DNA from 3 places in the Bradyrhizobium zaerense genome. Region 2 is predicted to be linked to each of the others. Evidence: predicted binding sites of a transcription regulator. Region 2 holds the regulator's gene; each other region holds the start of a gene.
What was found. Region 2 encodes LexA, which represses DNA repair genes until DNA is damaged. Its sites were predicted from a motif close to TGTTCNNNNTGTGTTCNG; they were not measured.

Region 1 (5,526 bases), 1.3 Mb from region 2:
GAAAAGGGCTCGCGCGTGGCGCGGGCCCTTTGACGTCAGTGAGCCAGCGATCTCTCAGAAGACGTGAGAGAAGAAATAATAGAGCGAGCCCGAGATGATCATCGCGGCCGGCAGCGTCAGCACCCAGGCCATTGCGATGTTGCGGATCGTGGACCATTGCAGGCCCGAGCCATTGGCGGCCATCGTGCCGGCGATGCCTGAAGACAGCACGTGGGTGGTCGAGACCGGCAGGCCGTAAATGTCGGCGGCGGCGATGGTGGCAGCCGCTGTGATCTCGGCGCAGGCACCTTGGGCGTAGGTCAGGTGCGTCTTGCCGATCTTCTCGCCGACCGTGACCACGATGCGCTTCCAGCCGACCATGGTGCCCAGCCCAAGCGCGATGGCGACCACGATCTTCACCCAGCCGGGGATGAACTTCGTGGCGCTGTCGAGCGAGCCCTTGTAGGCGTTGAGCACGGCGACGTCGTCGGCGTTAAGCTCGGCTTCCTTGTCCTTCATCAGGAATCGGAGCGCTTCCGAGGCGAGGTACATGTCGTTGCGCGTGTTGCCGACGAGTTCGGCCGGCACCTTGGCGAGCGAGCCGTAGGTGGTCACCTGCTTGGCGATGTCGCGCACCAGCACGGCAAGCGAGGGGAAGGTACCGCCGTTGACTTCGCGGGTCGCGACGTAGCTGGTCACTGCGGGGCGCGGATTGCCGAGCACGTTGTAACCGGCAGCCTTGCCCTCGATGATCTTGCTGGCCGAGTCCGAGTTCTTGACGAAGTGCTCGATCTCGCTCGCGGGCAGCGCACGGTTGAGCGCATAGGCGGTCGGCACGGTGCCGATCAGGATCAGCATGATCAGGCCCATGCCCTTCTGGCCGTCGTTGGAGCCGTGGAAGAAGCTCACCAGCGTGCAGGTGAGGATCAGGATGCCGCGGATCCACCACGGCGGCGGCTGGTCGCCCTTCGGCTCGCCGAACAGAGCGGGCGCGGCGCGCAGCAGCACGCTACGCAGGATGTAGAGCAGGACCGCGGCGAGCGCGAAGCCGAACAACGGCGACAGCAGCAGCGCCTTGCCGATATTGGTGGCCTGGGACCAGTCGACACCCGAGGTGCCGCTGCGGCCGTGCAGGACCGCATTCATGATGCCAACGCCCATAATCGAGCCGATCAGCGTGTGCGAGCTCGAGGCCGGCAGGCCGAAATACCAGGTACCGACATTCCAGATGATCGCGGCGATCAGCAGCGCGAACACCATGGCGAAACCGGCGCTGGAGCCGACCTGGAGGATCAATTCCACCGGCAGCAGCGAGACGATCCCGAACGCGACGGCACCCGACGAGAGCAGCACGCCGAAAAGGTTGAACATGCCGGACCAGATCACGGCGATGTTGGCGGGCAGGGAGCGCGTGTAGATCACGGTGGCGACGGCATTGGCGGTGTCGTGGAAGCCGTTCACGAACTCGAAGCCGAGCGCGATCAGCAGCGCGATGAAGAGCATGAGGAAGGGAGCGATGCTCTTGATTTGCGTGCCGGTCGCATCGACGTCGGTCCAGATGCTGTAGGCAACGAAGAGCAGTGCGGTGGCGATGACCCCCATATAGATGATGCCGGTCAGCGGGTGGAATCCGCCTTCAAGGTCCGGGCCCTCACGCAAGGCCGGCTCGATCGAGCCGGGTAAAGCAACGTCACTCATCGGAATTCTCCTGTCCCAATGCGCCGACTTTGCGCGCGCCATGTGACAGGCAGTTGAAATGGGCCGGCATGCAGTTGAAATGGCGGGATTACTCCACCGCTTGTTGCCGGAGATGACAGCCCGTCTCAGGCGGCGTGGGCGGATTTCCGCTGCAGGGCGGCAGCGATCTTCAGATCGTCGACAAAACGCCGATATTCCAGCGCCTTGGCCTCGGGATCGGGCAGCCGCAACAGGTAGGACGGATGCACCGTCACCAGCGCCTTGCGGCCGTCGGGAAGGTCGATCAGCCGGCCGCGGTTTTTGCCGATCGGGGTGATCTTGCCGAACACGCTTTGCGCGGCGGTCGCACCCATCGCGACGATGAGATCGGGCTGCATGACGGAGACCTCCCGCTCATACCATTGCCGGCACGCCCGGATCTCCGGCGTGTTCGGCTTTTGATGCAGGCGGATTTTTCCGCGCGGCACGAATTTGAAGTGTTTCACCGCGTTGGTGACATAGACCTTCTTGCGGTTCACGCCGGCTTCCTCCAGCGCGCGGTCGAGCATCTGGCCGGCGGGGCCGACGAAGGGATGGCCGGCGAGGTCTTCCTTGTCGCCGGGCTGTTCCCCGACCAGCATGATGTTGGCGGACTTCGGGCCTTCGCCGAACACGGTCTGGGTCGCGTCCTTGTAGAGATGGCAGGCGCGGCAGTGGGCGGCTTCCTCGCGGAGCGCTTCGAGATCGTCGGCGGCGGTCTTGCGTTTCATCGGAGTCTCCGGCCGCGGGTTCATCCTTCCGCCGGTCCAGCGTTCGGCATCGGCAAGCAGAGGTTCAAGTATCGAAGCTTCCGACAGGTTCCTCCGGTACTTCTGCGGCGCTTCGGGCGTGATCGGGTGGTCATGCCGAAAGTGGCGGCGCCAGGTTTCCTCCAACCGGTTTGGTGCCGGCATCTCCTTCTGGCTGATCCCAGGCGTGAACGAGATCGCGTGGCCGTCCCAATGGGCGCAAATGTCGGGCGTGAGGATGGACCAGGGCATGTCGGCATAACGGCGCGCGAAAAACGGCGCGGCGAATGCCACGATGTGATGTTCCGGCTCGAACCAGGCGGCATAATGCGCCTTCTGCTCGCGTCCGATCTCGCGGAAACGGACGAGATCGCGCATCCGCTGTACATCGCGCTGCACGGCGCCTGCCATCACGGTTGCTTCTGCCACGTCGGGATCGGTCATTGTTGCCAGCAGGTCGTGATCGGCTTTCAGCCGCCAGAGCAGGCGATAGAGCAGCGCAAAACGTGCGCTGTCCCGATGCAGGATCGCGACGCGGGCAAGCTCGACAAAATTGGCCGGAACGTTGAACGTGCCTTCGGTCTCGACGGGCGGAAGGCTTGGCGCTTCGGACAGGCCAGGGGGCACTAGGTCTTTCGCCTGGCCCTGCACGCTCCACGTCACTTCCATCGGCGTGACGTGATGTAGCGCAAGCGCGCGTGCCGCCTTGCGCCAGCCGTCAAAGTCAGTCTCGCTGTCGAGGGCAATCAGGTACATGACACTTGAATCCTCTTGATTCCGCTCATGAATCTACAGGCGCGCCAATTCGATTGACTCTCATGCGCCCGTTAGCTTTATATTAGAACATATCATGAACAAATGAGCCAGCTGCTGGTTCTCTTTTTGAGAGCCACCGGCAATCACCTCTGAAGGAGCGGCGAGCATGAGCGGCGCACGTAGTAGCGCGCTTGCGACCTTGCGCGGCCAGATCGAGCGCATCGAGACGGCGGAGGTCGTGCATCATCGCGATCGCGTCGCGCTCGGCCACGACGGGGCCGACACCGCACTGATGGGCGGGCTCGCGCGCGCGACAATCCACGAGGTGTTTTGCGAGGGCCGCCAGGGCGCCGCCGCGACGGGTTTTGTGAGCGGGCTTGCGGGTCGCGTGACGGCGCGCAAACCGCTTTTGTGGGTGCGGCAGGATTTTTCGGAAACTGAAACCGGCGCGCTGTCGATGAGCGGGCTTGCCGAGCTCGGTCTCGATCCGCGCCGCGTGGTGCTGGTGCGTGCGGCTGACGTGGAGAGTGCGTTACGGACCTCGGCCGACGCGCTTGCCTGCGATGCGCTGGGGGCGGTCGTGCTCGAGCTCTGGGGTGAGACCAGACAGTTCGATCTCGTGGCGAGCCGCAAGCTGACGCTGGCCGCGCAAGCTTCCGGCGTCACCGGCCTGCTGCTGCGGATGGCCGCGCAGCCGCTGCCTTCGACTGCGGAGACGCGATGGATGCTGCGCGCGGCGCATTCGCCGCCGGGGACGACATGGAGTGCCTGGGGCGCGCCGCGCTTCGATGCCGAGCTCTTGCGCAATCGTCATGGCCCGTGCGGCCGCTGGATCATGGAATGGAAGTGTGATGAGTGCCAGTTCTCTGAACCATCGTCGTATCCTCAGTCTGTGGCTGCCGCGCCTGCCTATCGACAGGATCAAGCGGTTCTTGCCGAGCAGCGGCGCGCAGGGTGAACCAAACATCGTTGTCATCAAGGACAACAATGCGCTGGTGATCCATGCGCTCGACGACGCGGCATCGCGTTTGGGGCTGCATGTCGGCCAGCCCCTGGCCAATGCCCGGGCGATGTGCCCGGGTTTGAAAGTATTCGACGCCGATGTCGTGGCCGATGCGAAGACTCTCAGTGACATCGCCGACTGGTGCGATCGCTTCACCCCGCTGGTGGCGCTCGATCCGCCGCACGGGCTGTTCCTGGACATCACCGGTTGCGCGCATCTGTTCGGTGGCGAAGCTGCGCTGTTGCAGACGCTGGTTCGAGCGCTGGCTCGTCAGGGTTTTGCCGTCAGCGCGGCGATCGCCGGAACCTCGGTCTGTGCGCGCACGCTGACGCGCCAGGCTTCAGGCACCATCGTCGCGGATGGCGGGGAGGCGGAAGCGATCAACCGGCTTCCGGTGTCCGCGCTCGGCGCGGGCGAGGCCATCACCACCGGCCTGCGCCGTGCCGGCCTGAAAACCATCGGCGATGTTGCCTCCCGCGCGCCGCACGAGATCACGGCGCGGTTCGGCGCGCGGTTCTCCACGCTGCTCGCGCATGCGCTGGGACAGGGCGATGCGCCGATCAGCCCGCGCAAACCGCTGCCTGATTACATCGTGGAAAAACGTTTTGCCGAGCCGATTGCGACCGACACCATGATTGCGATGACGCTGTCGCGCCTGGCGGACACGCTTGTTACGTCCATGGAGAAGCAGGGCAAGGGCGCGCGCCGCCTAGAGGCCGCGTTCTTCCGCACCGACGGCGTGGTGCGCGCGATCATGGTCGAGACCGGGCGGCCGGTCACGCAAAGCAAGGTCATCGACCGTCTGTTCCGCGAGCGTCTCGACGCGCTCGCCGACCCCCTCGATCCCGGCTTCGGCTTCGACATGGTGCGGCTGTCGGCGAGCCGCACCGAAATCGTGGTGCAGGAGCAGCGCGATCTCGATGCTCACGTCCACGACAATGACGAGCTGGCGGCACTGGTCGACCGCATTGCCGCGCGCATCGGCGGAAAGCGCGTCGTCGTGCACCTGCCGCAGGATACCCATATTCCAGAGTACGCCGTGCTGGCTGCGCCTGCGCAGCATCATCTTGCCGCCGCCATGCAGGTCGAATGGCCGTCGCGCACCGCGAGCGAGCCGCCGTTGCGGCCCTTGCGGCTGTTTGAAAAACCGGAGCAGGTTACGGTGCCGTTCGCGACCGTGCCCGACGGCCCGCCGCATCAATTCACCTGGCGGCGCGCGCAGCATGCCGTGGTGCGGGTGGAAGGGCCCGAGCGTATCGCCATGGAATGGTGGCGGCAGGACGGCAGGCAACTGACGCGGGATTATTTCCGCATCGAGAATGC
Region 2 (5,526 bases):
ATCGGCGCCATCTACGAGGCCGCGCTCGACGGAAGCCGCTGGGAAAGTGTGCTGACGCGCATCGACGAGGCGATGGGCGGTCGCATCCTGTTCGGTGTCTATGACCCCGCAAACGGCCTCTCCAGCCTGGTGTCGCCGCGCATCGACCCCGACCGCGTGCAAGAGCTGCTCGGCTGGGCGCCGCGCAATCCCCTGTTGCCGCTTGGCATCGGCAGGACGCCGGGCGAGGTCTTCACCATCGGCGACTTCATCACACGCGATGAGTTCACCGCGACCGACTACTACAACGAATGGTGGCAGCCAGCCGGCTTCGATACCGAGCCGTTGACGACGAATTTGCTGGTCGATCATAACGCCACGGGCATCCTGACCAGCCACCGGCCGTCCAATTTGCCTTCATATGACGATAACGCACGGCGGCTGTTTGCGACGCTGGCGCAGCATCTCGTACGCGCCGTTGCCATCCAGCGGCGTACCCACCAGCTCGACGTCACCGGCCGCGCTGCGCTAGCGGGACTGGATGGGCTAGACCACGGCTTCGTTCTCGCAGACGCTGAGGCGCGCCCGATCTTCGTCAATCGCCGCGCGCGCGAATGGCTCGATGCCGCCGAGAGCATCGTGCTTGAGGCAGGCGCGCTGAGCGCCATCAACAGCGAAGACGGCCGCTCTCTGCAATCACTGATCGGCTCGTGCAGCATCGATCATCCCGATCGCATCGGCGGCGAGATGAGCTTGCGGCGGCATCCAGGCCGCATGCCGCTGCACGTGCAGGTGACGCCAGTCGGCACAGATTGGGCGGAGAGTTCGGTGCCGCTTGCCTCCGGCTGGCGATCGAGCGCGATGGTGCTCATCACCGACCCCGAGCCGGACGCGAGATCAAGACTCGACGCTTTGCGCACGCGTTACGGCCTCACCCGTGCCGAAGCCGCCTTTGCGCTCGAGATCGTCAAGGGCGGCGGCCGCAAAGCGACGGCGGAACGGCTAGGGATCACCGACGGAACCGCGCGCAGCCATTTGTCGAAAATCTTCGACAAGACGGGCGTGAACCGGCAGGCCGAACTGGTGCGGCTATTGCTCCATAGATAAGCTGCGTCCACGCGCATGCACGTCCGTTTTGCCTCGACGGCCACTGTCGGCTAGAACGCTTGCCGCGACCCGATTGTCGTATTGCCCGAGCAGGAGTTTTCACCGTGGCCCTCATGCCGGTTTCCGACGCGCTTGCCGCGGTGCTTGCCGGCGCAGAGCCGCTGGCGGAAGAGATGGTTGCGCTCGACGAGGCCTGGCACCGGGTGCTGGCGCGCGATCTCGCGGCGCGCCGTACGCAGCCACCGCAGGCGATGTCGGCCATGGACGGCTACGCAGTGCGCGCCGCCGACGCGGCCAGGATCGATGCACAGCTCAATCTGATTGGCGAGGTCGCAGCCGGCCAGCCGTTCGCGGGAACGGTGGGCGCTGGCGAAGCCGTACGGATTTTCACAGGCGGCGTCGTTCCCGATGGCGCGGATGCGGTCGTGATCCAGGAGGATACTGCGGTCGAGGGCAAGCGCGTCACGATCAAGGAAGCCGCCCTCATCGGACGGCACATCCGCCTGGCCGGCGTCGATTTTCGCGAAGGCGATTTGCTGCTGAAGCGAGGAACCCGACTCACCGAGCGTGACCTGGCGCTCGCGGCCGCGATGAACCACCCGCGCCTGCCCGTCCGCCGCCGGCCGAGAGTTGCGATCCTCGCAACCGGCGATGAGCTGGTGATGCCCGGCGTCACCCCCGGCGCGGGTCAGATCGTTTATTCCAACGGCTATGCCCTGCACGCGCTCGCGCGCAGCGAAGGCGCCGAGACCATCGACCTCGGCATCGCCGCCGACACGGTTGAGGCGACCACGGCCGGCATCCGCCGCGCCCGCGACAGCGGGGCGGACGTCCTGATCACCACCGGCGGCGCCTCGGTTGGCGACCACGACCTGGTCAAGCCGGCGCTCGAGGCCGAAGGCATCTCGATGGCGTTCTGGAAGATCGCGATTCGCCCGGGCAAGCCGATGATGCACGGTCAGCTCGGCGCGATGCGCGTGATCGGCCTGCCCGGCAATCCCGTGTCGTCCTACGTCTGTGCGTTCCTGTTCATGGTGCCGCTGATTCGCGCGCTCTCGGGCCGCGAAGTGATTCACCACCGTCGCGAACGCGCCGTGCTCGGCCGCGATGTCGGTGCCAACGACCAGCGCGAGGACTATCTTCGCGCGCGCCTTGAATTGCGCGACGACGGCACCCTCATCGCTCATCCCGTGAGTCATCAGGATTCCTCGCTGCTCGCGAATCTGGCTGCCGCACAGGCACTTCTCGTACGTGCGCCGTTTGCGCCGAAGGCCGAGGCAGGCACGCGCTGCGAGGTGCTGCGATTGCCGGTCTGAACGCGTCGCTCGCTCGCGTTCCGCGAAGTTTGTCGCGTTCACGCTAAATTAACCAGTTGCGGAACACATATCGAACATATAGTGTCCGTTCATGATTTGTTTCGAGCATGTAGCGGCTCATCGCTGAACTCAGCGTCTCGGAATCGAACGACATCAACCGGGGGAATTTGGTCGAGATGTTAACGCGCAAACAATACGAGCTTCTGCGGTTCATCAGCGAGCGGCTGAAGGAAAGCGGCGTGCCGCCCTCCTTCGACGAGATGAAGGACGCGCTCGATCTGCGCTCGAAATCGGGCATCCATCGCCTGATCACCGCGCTCGAGGAGCGCGGCTTCATCCGGCGCCTGCCCAACCGCGCCCGCGCCATCGAGGTGATCAAGCTGCCGGAGCTTCAGGCCGCGGCCGGCAGCCGCCGCGGGTTCACGCCCAGCGTCATCGAGGGCAATCTCGGCAAGGTCCGCGCGAGCTCCAGCGGGTCGGCGGATGACGGCGAGCGCCCCGTCGCGGTGCCCGTGATGGGCCGGATCGCGGCCGGTACGCCGATCGAAGCGTTGCAGACCCGCAGCCACACCATCAGCGTGCCGCCTGACATGCTCGGCTCCGGTGAGCACTACGCGCTCGAAGTGCGCGGCGATTCCATGGTCGATGCCGGTATCCTCGACGGCGACATGGCGCTGATCCAGCGTAACGAGAGCGCCGATACCGGCGACATCGTTGTGGCGCTGATCGACGACGAGGAGGCAACGCTGAAACGTTTCCGGCGCCGCGGCGCCTCGATCGCGCTCGAGCCGGCGAACGCCTCGTATGAGGTTCGCATCCTGCCGCCCAACCGGGTGAAGATTCAGGGCAAGCTGATCGGGCTTTACCGGAAGTATTGAGCCGGCTGCGGACGGTCGGTCGGCCGCCGCGCACGAGCGATTGGAGCGGACGATTGTCCGCTCCGGCTGGATAGTCTTTCTGGTTTTGCGCAGATTATCCGGCCACCCCTCCGGCGCTACATCCTCGGCACGCCGCGACGAAGCGCGCACCGCTTCGCAGGCCTTTGAGAGACCGAGGAGACAACCATGCGCAACATCTTTCTGAGCACTGTCGCGATGGCGCTGATCGCAGCATCAGCGTCGCAAGCCCTCGCGGCGCAAACGCAGCCCCGCGTCCGCAAAGTGCCACTGGCGACGAGCGAGCAATTCCGAAATGCCGGCAACGCGGTCGAGCAGCCGTCGCAACGGGCCTGGCAATATTCCGGCTGGTCGGCGCCCGCTGGCCGCTAATGGCGAAACTGCCCGAATGCACGGGAGCAGGCTTTGTTCCTCGCGCAATTGAAAAAGATATTGTGATTGCAGCGCGCGGACCAAGCCGCAGATTTGCCCACAACCAAGCAGACGCTTGCAGGCTTCTACTCTGATAGAGGCCTGCGCCTCAGAAGAGGCGCGGGTCGCTATCCTGATTGAGGAGCACCCCGATGTGTGACTACAGCCTGCACGCCGTCGCGACGCGTCCCGCAGAAGTCGGCGAGACAATCGTCACGACAACTTTCCGCGGCACCTCGACGCGCGGCTTCGCCTCCGAAGCCGATATGTCGGTCGCGGTCTGCCTGCTGCCGGGAACGGAGCTCGCCTTCGCCGACAGCGTCCGATACGACAATCGCTGGATCTGGACGCGCACCATCAACTCCCGCGTCGGCAAGTTCGGCAAGGTCGATCCGCACATTCCCGATCGCCATCACGACGCCATCGAATTTCCGGACGGCAAATACGTGCTGGTGACGCAGCTCGTCGAAGGCCAGCGCGCCACCGTGCTGCAATTGCCGGTGACCCAGCCGCTCGGCGAGCGGGAGCAAAAGCCAGAGATCGCCGACAGGCAGCCAACGATCACCCGCCTGCCGATCGGCTGACGCCGCCGACCCAACGAGGGGTCGAGGCCCGGATTGAAATGCCCATCGCCGGCCGAGGCCGGCGAAGTGGAGCGGTTTGCGTCTCGCAAAGCCGATCGAGTGATCCGCCCGCCGCATGTCGGACGGCCAGCCATTCCGGCCTGACGATCGGCTGAGAGGTCAAATCCAGCCCTCGGCTTTCAGTCCTCGGCTTGGAGATCGGCCTCGGACGGCGTTGCGTCATTGCTCCGGGGAGAGGCTGTCTTCGTCTTCGGCGCAAGGCTGCCATCATAATCCGCCGCGCCTGCGGCAGCCGGCGACCAGGGACGGTCTGCGCCCCTTGCCTTCACCGCCTGAACGGCAAAACCATCACCACGCCGCATCAGCGCGAGCGCGCCTTGGCTTGCGAGACGCTGCCGATCGACCACCATCGCCGTGCAATCCGGCGGCGCCGGCCGGGCGATCACCACCAGCGCGGCACGATTGCAATCATCGGCCAGCGCGTCGATGCGCAACGCCACTGCGACCAGGCGCCCGTCGGCGAGCGGCGTGACGCAGCCCAAATCGTCGCACGAGACGCCATCGGCCAGCGACGCGCTGCCGGCATCACGCGGATCGGCGTCGGCCGCCAGCCATTCCTTCAGCAGAAAGCTGTCCTTGTTCATCCTGATCAGATGCAGCTGCCCGTCCCTGCCCCGCACCGCGACGCTCTGCCCGTCACCGGCGATCAGGATGTCGGGCTGCCGGACGGACAAGCCCCAAAGGATCGCAACCAGCAGCACCAGCGCGCCCGACCAACGCAGCGGCGTGCGCAACAATCCCATCAGGACGAGCCCGAGGCTCGCCGCGACCAGGGGCGCGGTGCCGAAGGCGCCGATATGGCCGACCGCGCCCGGCAATGCCGCGACCCATCGCGTGACCGCAATCATCCAATCGATGCCGATCCCCATCAGCCACCAGAACACGCCGTCCAGTCCGAACGGCGCCGCAAGCAATCCCAACAGCCCGGCAGGCATCACCAGCGCCGAAACCACCGGCATGGCGCCGAGATTGGCGAGCACGCCGTACGGCGTGACGCGGTGAAAGTGGAAGGCTGCGTAGGGCGTGGTCGCAAGCCCCGCGATCATGGAGGCCATGAACAGCATCGCGATCTCGCGCCCGCCCCACATCGCGATCCGCGCAGTGGTCGAATGATCCGGCGAGGCAAACAGGTTCGGCATGCCGACCTGCACCAGCGCCACCAGCCCCAGCGTT
Region 3 (5,526 bases), 800 kb from region 2:
CCGTAGCGGTCCAGCCGATTCCGGCCGTCTTGCTCAGGCCGTTTTGCGCGCGAGGGCCTTCAGCTCGCGATCGATACGCAGTTGCACGCGACGGATCGCCAGGAGTTCGATCTTCGTCTCGGTCCTCCCCGTTTTGGTCTGGTCGCCAATCCGGAATTGCCACTGCCAGACCCCTGGAATGGCTGTCCTTGCAATCGTGAACTCTACTCCCCTGCGATTCATGGTCACCTCCACGATCTGACTTTCCATGACTGCTAACATGTCGGGAATCCCGATATTCCGCTGACGCGCAAAAATTTCCCGGTAAGTCATGGATACTTCACGGAAAATCCTGAAAGCGCGCGCGGTTCGAAACAAGCGAAATCAAATTCCGAAAGGCGACGCTGCCGCACCCACGGAACGGACACCGCAGCTGCCCTTTCGGTCAGGAACTCCGTTCATGGCCGGAGAACCACGGATGATTTCGCGGTTCCAATACGGGACCGCGGCCATTCGATGGAAATGCCGGTCTCCGAGCTTTTCCACCTTTGCGTGCGCTGCTACTATGCCCGTGACGTGTGGAGGCCGCGCCGGCGATCGCGCGGAAGGGGAAGACGTGAACTGGCTAAGACATCTCGCCGTGCGCTGGGGCGCACGAAATTTCTCGTTGGTCTGTCCGCACTGCCGGCGGCCCGCCTCCTCCCTTGCGTTCAAGCGTGGGCGCTTCATGCTCGGTGACGAAAATCTCGTGTGCGAGCGGTGCGGCGAGACCGGCCTTGTCACCTTGTGGCGTTTCGAGGGATTGTCGGGCCAATCCGGTTGCACTGATGCGCGCCAAGGCGGGACGCTGGCGAATTCCCCGCACGGATTGCACGCAGGCGAAGCGCGGGACGAAGAAGCGTTCGAACTCGCCACGACACATGCCACGAAAAGAGCCCCGCCTGGGCAGAGCCAAGCGGGGCGACAGGTTATTGGAGGCTGAGGTGCTGGGCTGCAACACCATAGCCAAGCGACCCTAGCCCGCTCAGCTTACGGCAGCCTGACAAGCGGGACGAATGGGATCCGAAACTGCCGGCGCATAGGTTGCCGTGCTGAGAGAGGCTCTCGCATCCCAATTCAGACATCCGATCGCACAACTTAGGACACAACCGTTGGCGACACTTTGAACGCACGGCAAAGCCATGGGGGAAACGTGGCGGGCCGATAGCGGGGTGCATCATGGACAGGGTAGAGCGGTCATTCGCCGCCGCGACGGCGGCTGGATTTGTGGTGTTGATCATCGGCATCGTGCTGCTGGCGCTGATGTAGGGCGCGGGCGGGGAGGCCGCTGATGAAAATCGCGAAAACAACCCCATGCAAAGTAGAATCGGGGTTGGCTCGGTCATCGTTCAAGCCGCAATTGAGGTGGTATTCTACCTTCATTGCAATCGATCCGCCCGTGGTGGCTTTTTTCGCGATTGATTGAGCTTGGGGATGAAAGAGGCCGCCCATGAGGCGGCCTTACTTCGGGATGCCGAATTCCTTAGCGGCTACCTTGGCAATTTCATTGGGATCGTGAGTGCCAAGTGCGTCAATCTCGATGATCTTGCGGGCGACGATCTCGCAGAGCGGGTCGTCGCGATCCACGAGGCTCAGGCTGCGCAACGTGAATGCAAATGCCCGATTCAGCCGTTCGAGTTGTTCCGGCTCGATCTTGCCTTCCCTGAAAAGCCGATTGATCGGCATGGCCCCTGCACCCGTGCACGCGGCACTGCGTACTTGGGGAACCTATCCTGAAATGAGGCCACTGCAAAATTCAAACTAGGTCACTAGGGTTAAAACGGCCAGCGCCGGATTTGGGTACTGGCCTGTTTCCGAGCGCAGTGGCCTGGTTTGGTTTTGGGGGTGGCCTATTTTGCGAGGTATCAAAACGCAAAGCCCTGCCGCGAGGTGGGGCTTTGTTGTCTTCGCACCCGAGCAGCGGCGCTGGGTTCTTGTGTGATGGCCGTCACTGCGGCGCACGAGCGGACGGAATATTGCTGCGACCACGGCTGCAAGAGATTGGCTCTGCAGCCCAACCAGAGAGAGTAGAACATGGATAAGCAGCAGCGCGATGTTACCGAGCTTGAATTGACGCTTGAAGACCTGAACGAAGTGAACGGCGGCGTTCGAAATAATCAGACCGAAGCCTGGGCCGCCTTTGCAGGGGGGATCCTTAAAGGTTTTATTGAGGCTGGTGGCCACCCGTCCTGCCAGTTCGGTTAGTGATCACAAAAAGAGGCCGCCTCAGTTGGCGGCCTCATTCATTTGAACACGTCGTTCTCTTCGTCGTCCTGATCGGAAGAATCTCTTTGTCGAGTTCAAGATTCTTAATCAGCTGCTCGATGCTGCTTCGCAGTTAACGGGTTCTTAACGGAGCTGTTCCGGGGAGTGGCCTGTTTCGCATTTGCGAGTGGCCCATTTCGGCGCGCGCCAAAATCCGGAAAAGAACATATTGCGAACCAAGAACAAATAGGGTACATTGCTTTTATCGACGAGCTGCCTCGCCAATCGTTTGTCCCTCAGCCGAATCCTCGCCATAAGGAGCACGACCCGATGTCCACCACTGCCCTGCGTATCGTCGAAGGATCTTCCATGGACAAGAGTAAAGCTCTCGCCGCCGCGCTCTCCCAGATCGAGCGCCAGTTCGGCAAGGGCTCGGTGATGAAGCTCGGCAAGAACGACCGTTCGATGGATGTCGAGTCGATTTCCTCGGGCTCGCTGGGGCTCGATATTGCGCTTGGGATCGGCGGACTGCCGAAGGGGCGTGTCGTCGAGATTTATGGGCCGGAATCCTCGGGCAAGACCACGCTGGCGCTGCATACGGTGGCGGAAGGGCAGAAGAAGGGTGGCATCTGCGCCTTCATCGATGCCGAGCACGCGCTCGACCCGGTCTACGCGCGCAAGCTGGGCGTCAATATCGACGAGCTTCTGATTTCGCAGCCCGACACCGGCGAGCAGGCGCTGGAAATCTGCGACACGCTGGTTCGCTCCGGCGCGGTCGATGTGCTGGTGATCGATTCGGTCGCGGCCCTGGTGCCGAAGGCCGAGCTCGAGGGCGAGATGGGCGATGCGCTGCCGGGCCTCCAGGCGCGGCTGATGAGCCAGGCGCTGCGCAAGCTGACCGCCTCGATCAACAAGTCCAACACCATGGTCATCTTCATCAACCAGATCCGGATGAAGATCGGCGTGATGTACGGCTCGCCGGAAACCACCACCGGCGGCAATGCGCTGAAATTCTACGCCTCGATCCGTCTCGACATCCGCCGCATCGGCGCGATCAAGGAGCGTGACGAGGTGGTCGGCAACACCACGCGCGTGAAGGTGGTGAAGAACAAGCTGGCGCCGCCGTTCAAGCAAGTCGAATTCGACATCATGTACGGCGAGGGCGTCTCCAAGATGGGCGAGATCCTCGATCTCGGCGTCAAGGCCGGCATCGTCGAGAAGTCCGGCGCCTGGTTCTCCTACGATAGTCAGCGCCTCGGTCAGGGCCGCGAGAACTCGAAAGCGTTCCTCAAGGCCAACCCCGACATCACCGCCAAGATCGAGACCGCGATCCGCCAGAACTCCGGCCTCATCGCCGAGCAGATTCTCGCCGGCAGCCCCGAGCGCGACGCCGATGGCGAGGAGCCGGCGGACGAGTAAAGCCTAAACACGAAGAGTGTTTCGCGAGGAGCGGGCGCTGAGGACGTTGAGTTGCCGACGTCGTCAGTGCCCGTTTCGTTTTGGCGGCTGGACCCAAATACATTCTCAGGCTGCATTGTGATGGTGGCCAAGTCTAGGCTTGGCTGATGCTTGCTAGCGCCGGTTCGTAGTCAAGGGAGCAGCCTATGCTTGTTGTTCAAACGCGGCACGCCAAAGCGCACGCGCAAATATTCGATCCTGATGGGGATCGTTCTATTGGGAATTGGTTCGATAGCCGGGATCGGCGTACTTCTCACACTGCGCTGGGATTCCCTCCCGAAGAAAAAGTAGAATCAATCGGGAAGAAAGTAGGACCGATCAGGGAGAGGGGCATGTCCCATTTGATTCTGACGACAAATGACCTTGCACCACTTCAATTGCAGCCGACGCGTTTGGCGAACGTTGTCCTTGGATTCTCTGTTCGCTTCGTCATGGACCGGCTGCCGTCCGAGGAACAGCTCATGATGGGGCTGGAGCCGCGATCGGCAAAGTACGGCAATGTCGGCGATCACTAGCTCGACGACGCTCGGCGGTGCTGGCTGAAAGATTTCGGTACACGGGATAGTGGCCTTTTCGGGCTCTGCGAAAAATTCGATTCGATTGCATTGTGGATCGATCCTCAGCCCAACGATCAACTCGTGCTTGTCTGGTTGCTCAACCTCCTTCGCCCGCACAAGGAAATCACGACGAAGCTCAGCCTGGTGCACACGGATGACGTCGTCGCGAATTATCGTGCGGAATCGTTGGCGAAATGGAAGCTGCCGGTGTTCAAAGTCACGGACGATCACGTGGCGCTGGCGAGTCGCGCCTGGAACGCCTGGCGTGCCCCGACACCTCAGTCCTGTTTCGATCTGCTGATGGAGGATTTGACGATGCTGCCGCGATTGCGGTCGGCTCTTATCGCCCTGTTCGAGGAGATGCCTGACGTATCAACAGGTCTTGGCGCGAGCGAAATGGCGATGCTCGGCTCCATCCAAGACGGGTGCACCGATCCTCAAGTGGCGCGGATGGCGGCGCGGCACCAAGAGGTCTTTGATGAGCGCGAGGCCGGCGAATTGCTGGACGATTTGGCACAGTGTCCAGCGCCGCTGATTTTCGGGCTGGGCGAGGCGCCGTTCGAAAAGGATGAAGTCGCTCGTCATCATCGCTACAGGAAGAGTCAGGTTGGTTTGACTGAGCTGGGGCGAGCGGTTGTCGCCGGCGAGGACGATTTCTGCCGCCACAACCTGATCGACCGCTGGTGGGGCGGCACGCACCTGACCAATGGACGGCTCTGACGCTGGGACCGCGAAGGCCGTTCGCTGGTTGCGCCGTAGATACGCATCAGAACTGTAGGGTTGGCAAAGGCGCGCTCTTCGCGCGCCGTGCCCACCATCTTTCCGCGAGTGTTGCAGCAATGGTGAGCACGCGTTCGCTCTTCGAGCTACGGCGGACAAGCCGCTTTGCCCACCCTACGAAACCTTCGTCTGGTCCTACTCCGCTGCCTCCGCATAATCGCTCACCGGTGGGCACGAGCACACCAGATTGCGGTCGCCGTAGACGTTGTCGACGCGGCCGACCGGGCTCCAGTATTTGTCGGTGCGCGAACTCCCCGCGGGGAAGCAGCCCTCAGCGCGGGTGTAGGCGCGGGCCCAGCTGTCGTCGGCGATGTCGTGCACCGTGTGCGGGGCGTGACGCAGCGGCGATGCTTCGATCTTGAAGCGGCCGGCCTCGACCTCGGCGATCTCCTTCCGGATCGCGATCATGGCGTCGCAGAAACGATCCAGTTCCGCTTTGGACTCCGATTCGGTCGGCTCGATCATCAACGTGCCCGGCACCGGAAAGCTCATGGTGGGCGCGTGGAAG

Region 1: the regulator LexA is predicted to act here: its motif matches at 3,284-3,301, upstream of AB8Z38_RS11825 (ImuA family protein).
Region 3: the regulator LexA is predicted to act here: its motif matches at 2,462-2,479, upstream of recA (recombinase RecA).

The regions. Positions count from the first base shown of each region.
Region 1 is NZ_CP165734.1:2,370,148-2,375,673, reverse strand. It holds gene AB8Z38_RS11835 (inorganic phosphate transporter) at 55-1,677, opposite strand; gene AB8Z38_RS11830 (UdgX family uracil-DNA binding protein) at 1,803-3,200, opposite strand; gene AB8Z38_RS11825 (ImuA family protein) at 3,367-4,158, shown strand; gene AB8Z38_RS11820 (DNA polymerase Y family protein) at 4,052-5,526, shown strand, end outside.
Region 2 is NZ_CP165734.1:1,075,095-1,080,620, reverse strand. It holds gene AB8Z38_RS05395 (helix-turn-helix transcriptional regulator) at 1-1,086, shown strand, start outside; gene glp (gephyrin-like molybdotransferase Glp) at 1,191-2,402, shown strand; gene lexA (transcriptional repressor LexA) at 2,579-3,280, shown strand; gene AB8Z38_RS05380 (hypothetical protein) at 3,467-3,670, shown strand; gene AB8Z38_RS05375 (hypothetical protein) at 3,862-4,293, shown strand; gene AB8Z38_RS05370 (ComEC/Rec2 family competence protein) at 4,473-5,526, opposite strand, start outside.
Region 3 is NZ_CP165734.1:276,160-281,685, forward strand. It holds gene AB8Z38_RS01280 (hypothetical protein) at 34-222, opposite strand; gene AB8Z38_RS01285 (hypothetical protein) at 1,216-1,470, opposite strand; gene AB8Z38_RS01290 (hypothetical protein) at 1,480-1,704, opposite strand; gene AB8Z38_RS01295 (hypothetical protein) at 2,053-2,223, shown strand; gene recA (recombinase RecA) at 2,554-3,642, shown strand; gene AB8Z38_RS01305 (hypothetical protein) at 3,828-4,196, shown strand; gene AB8Z38_RS01310 (hypothetical protein) at 4,287-4,958, shown strand; partial or broken gene gcvP (aminomethyl-transferring glycine dehydrogenase) at 5,154-5,526, opposite strand, start outside.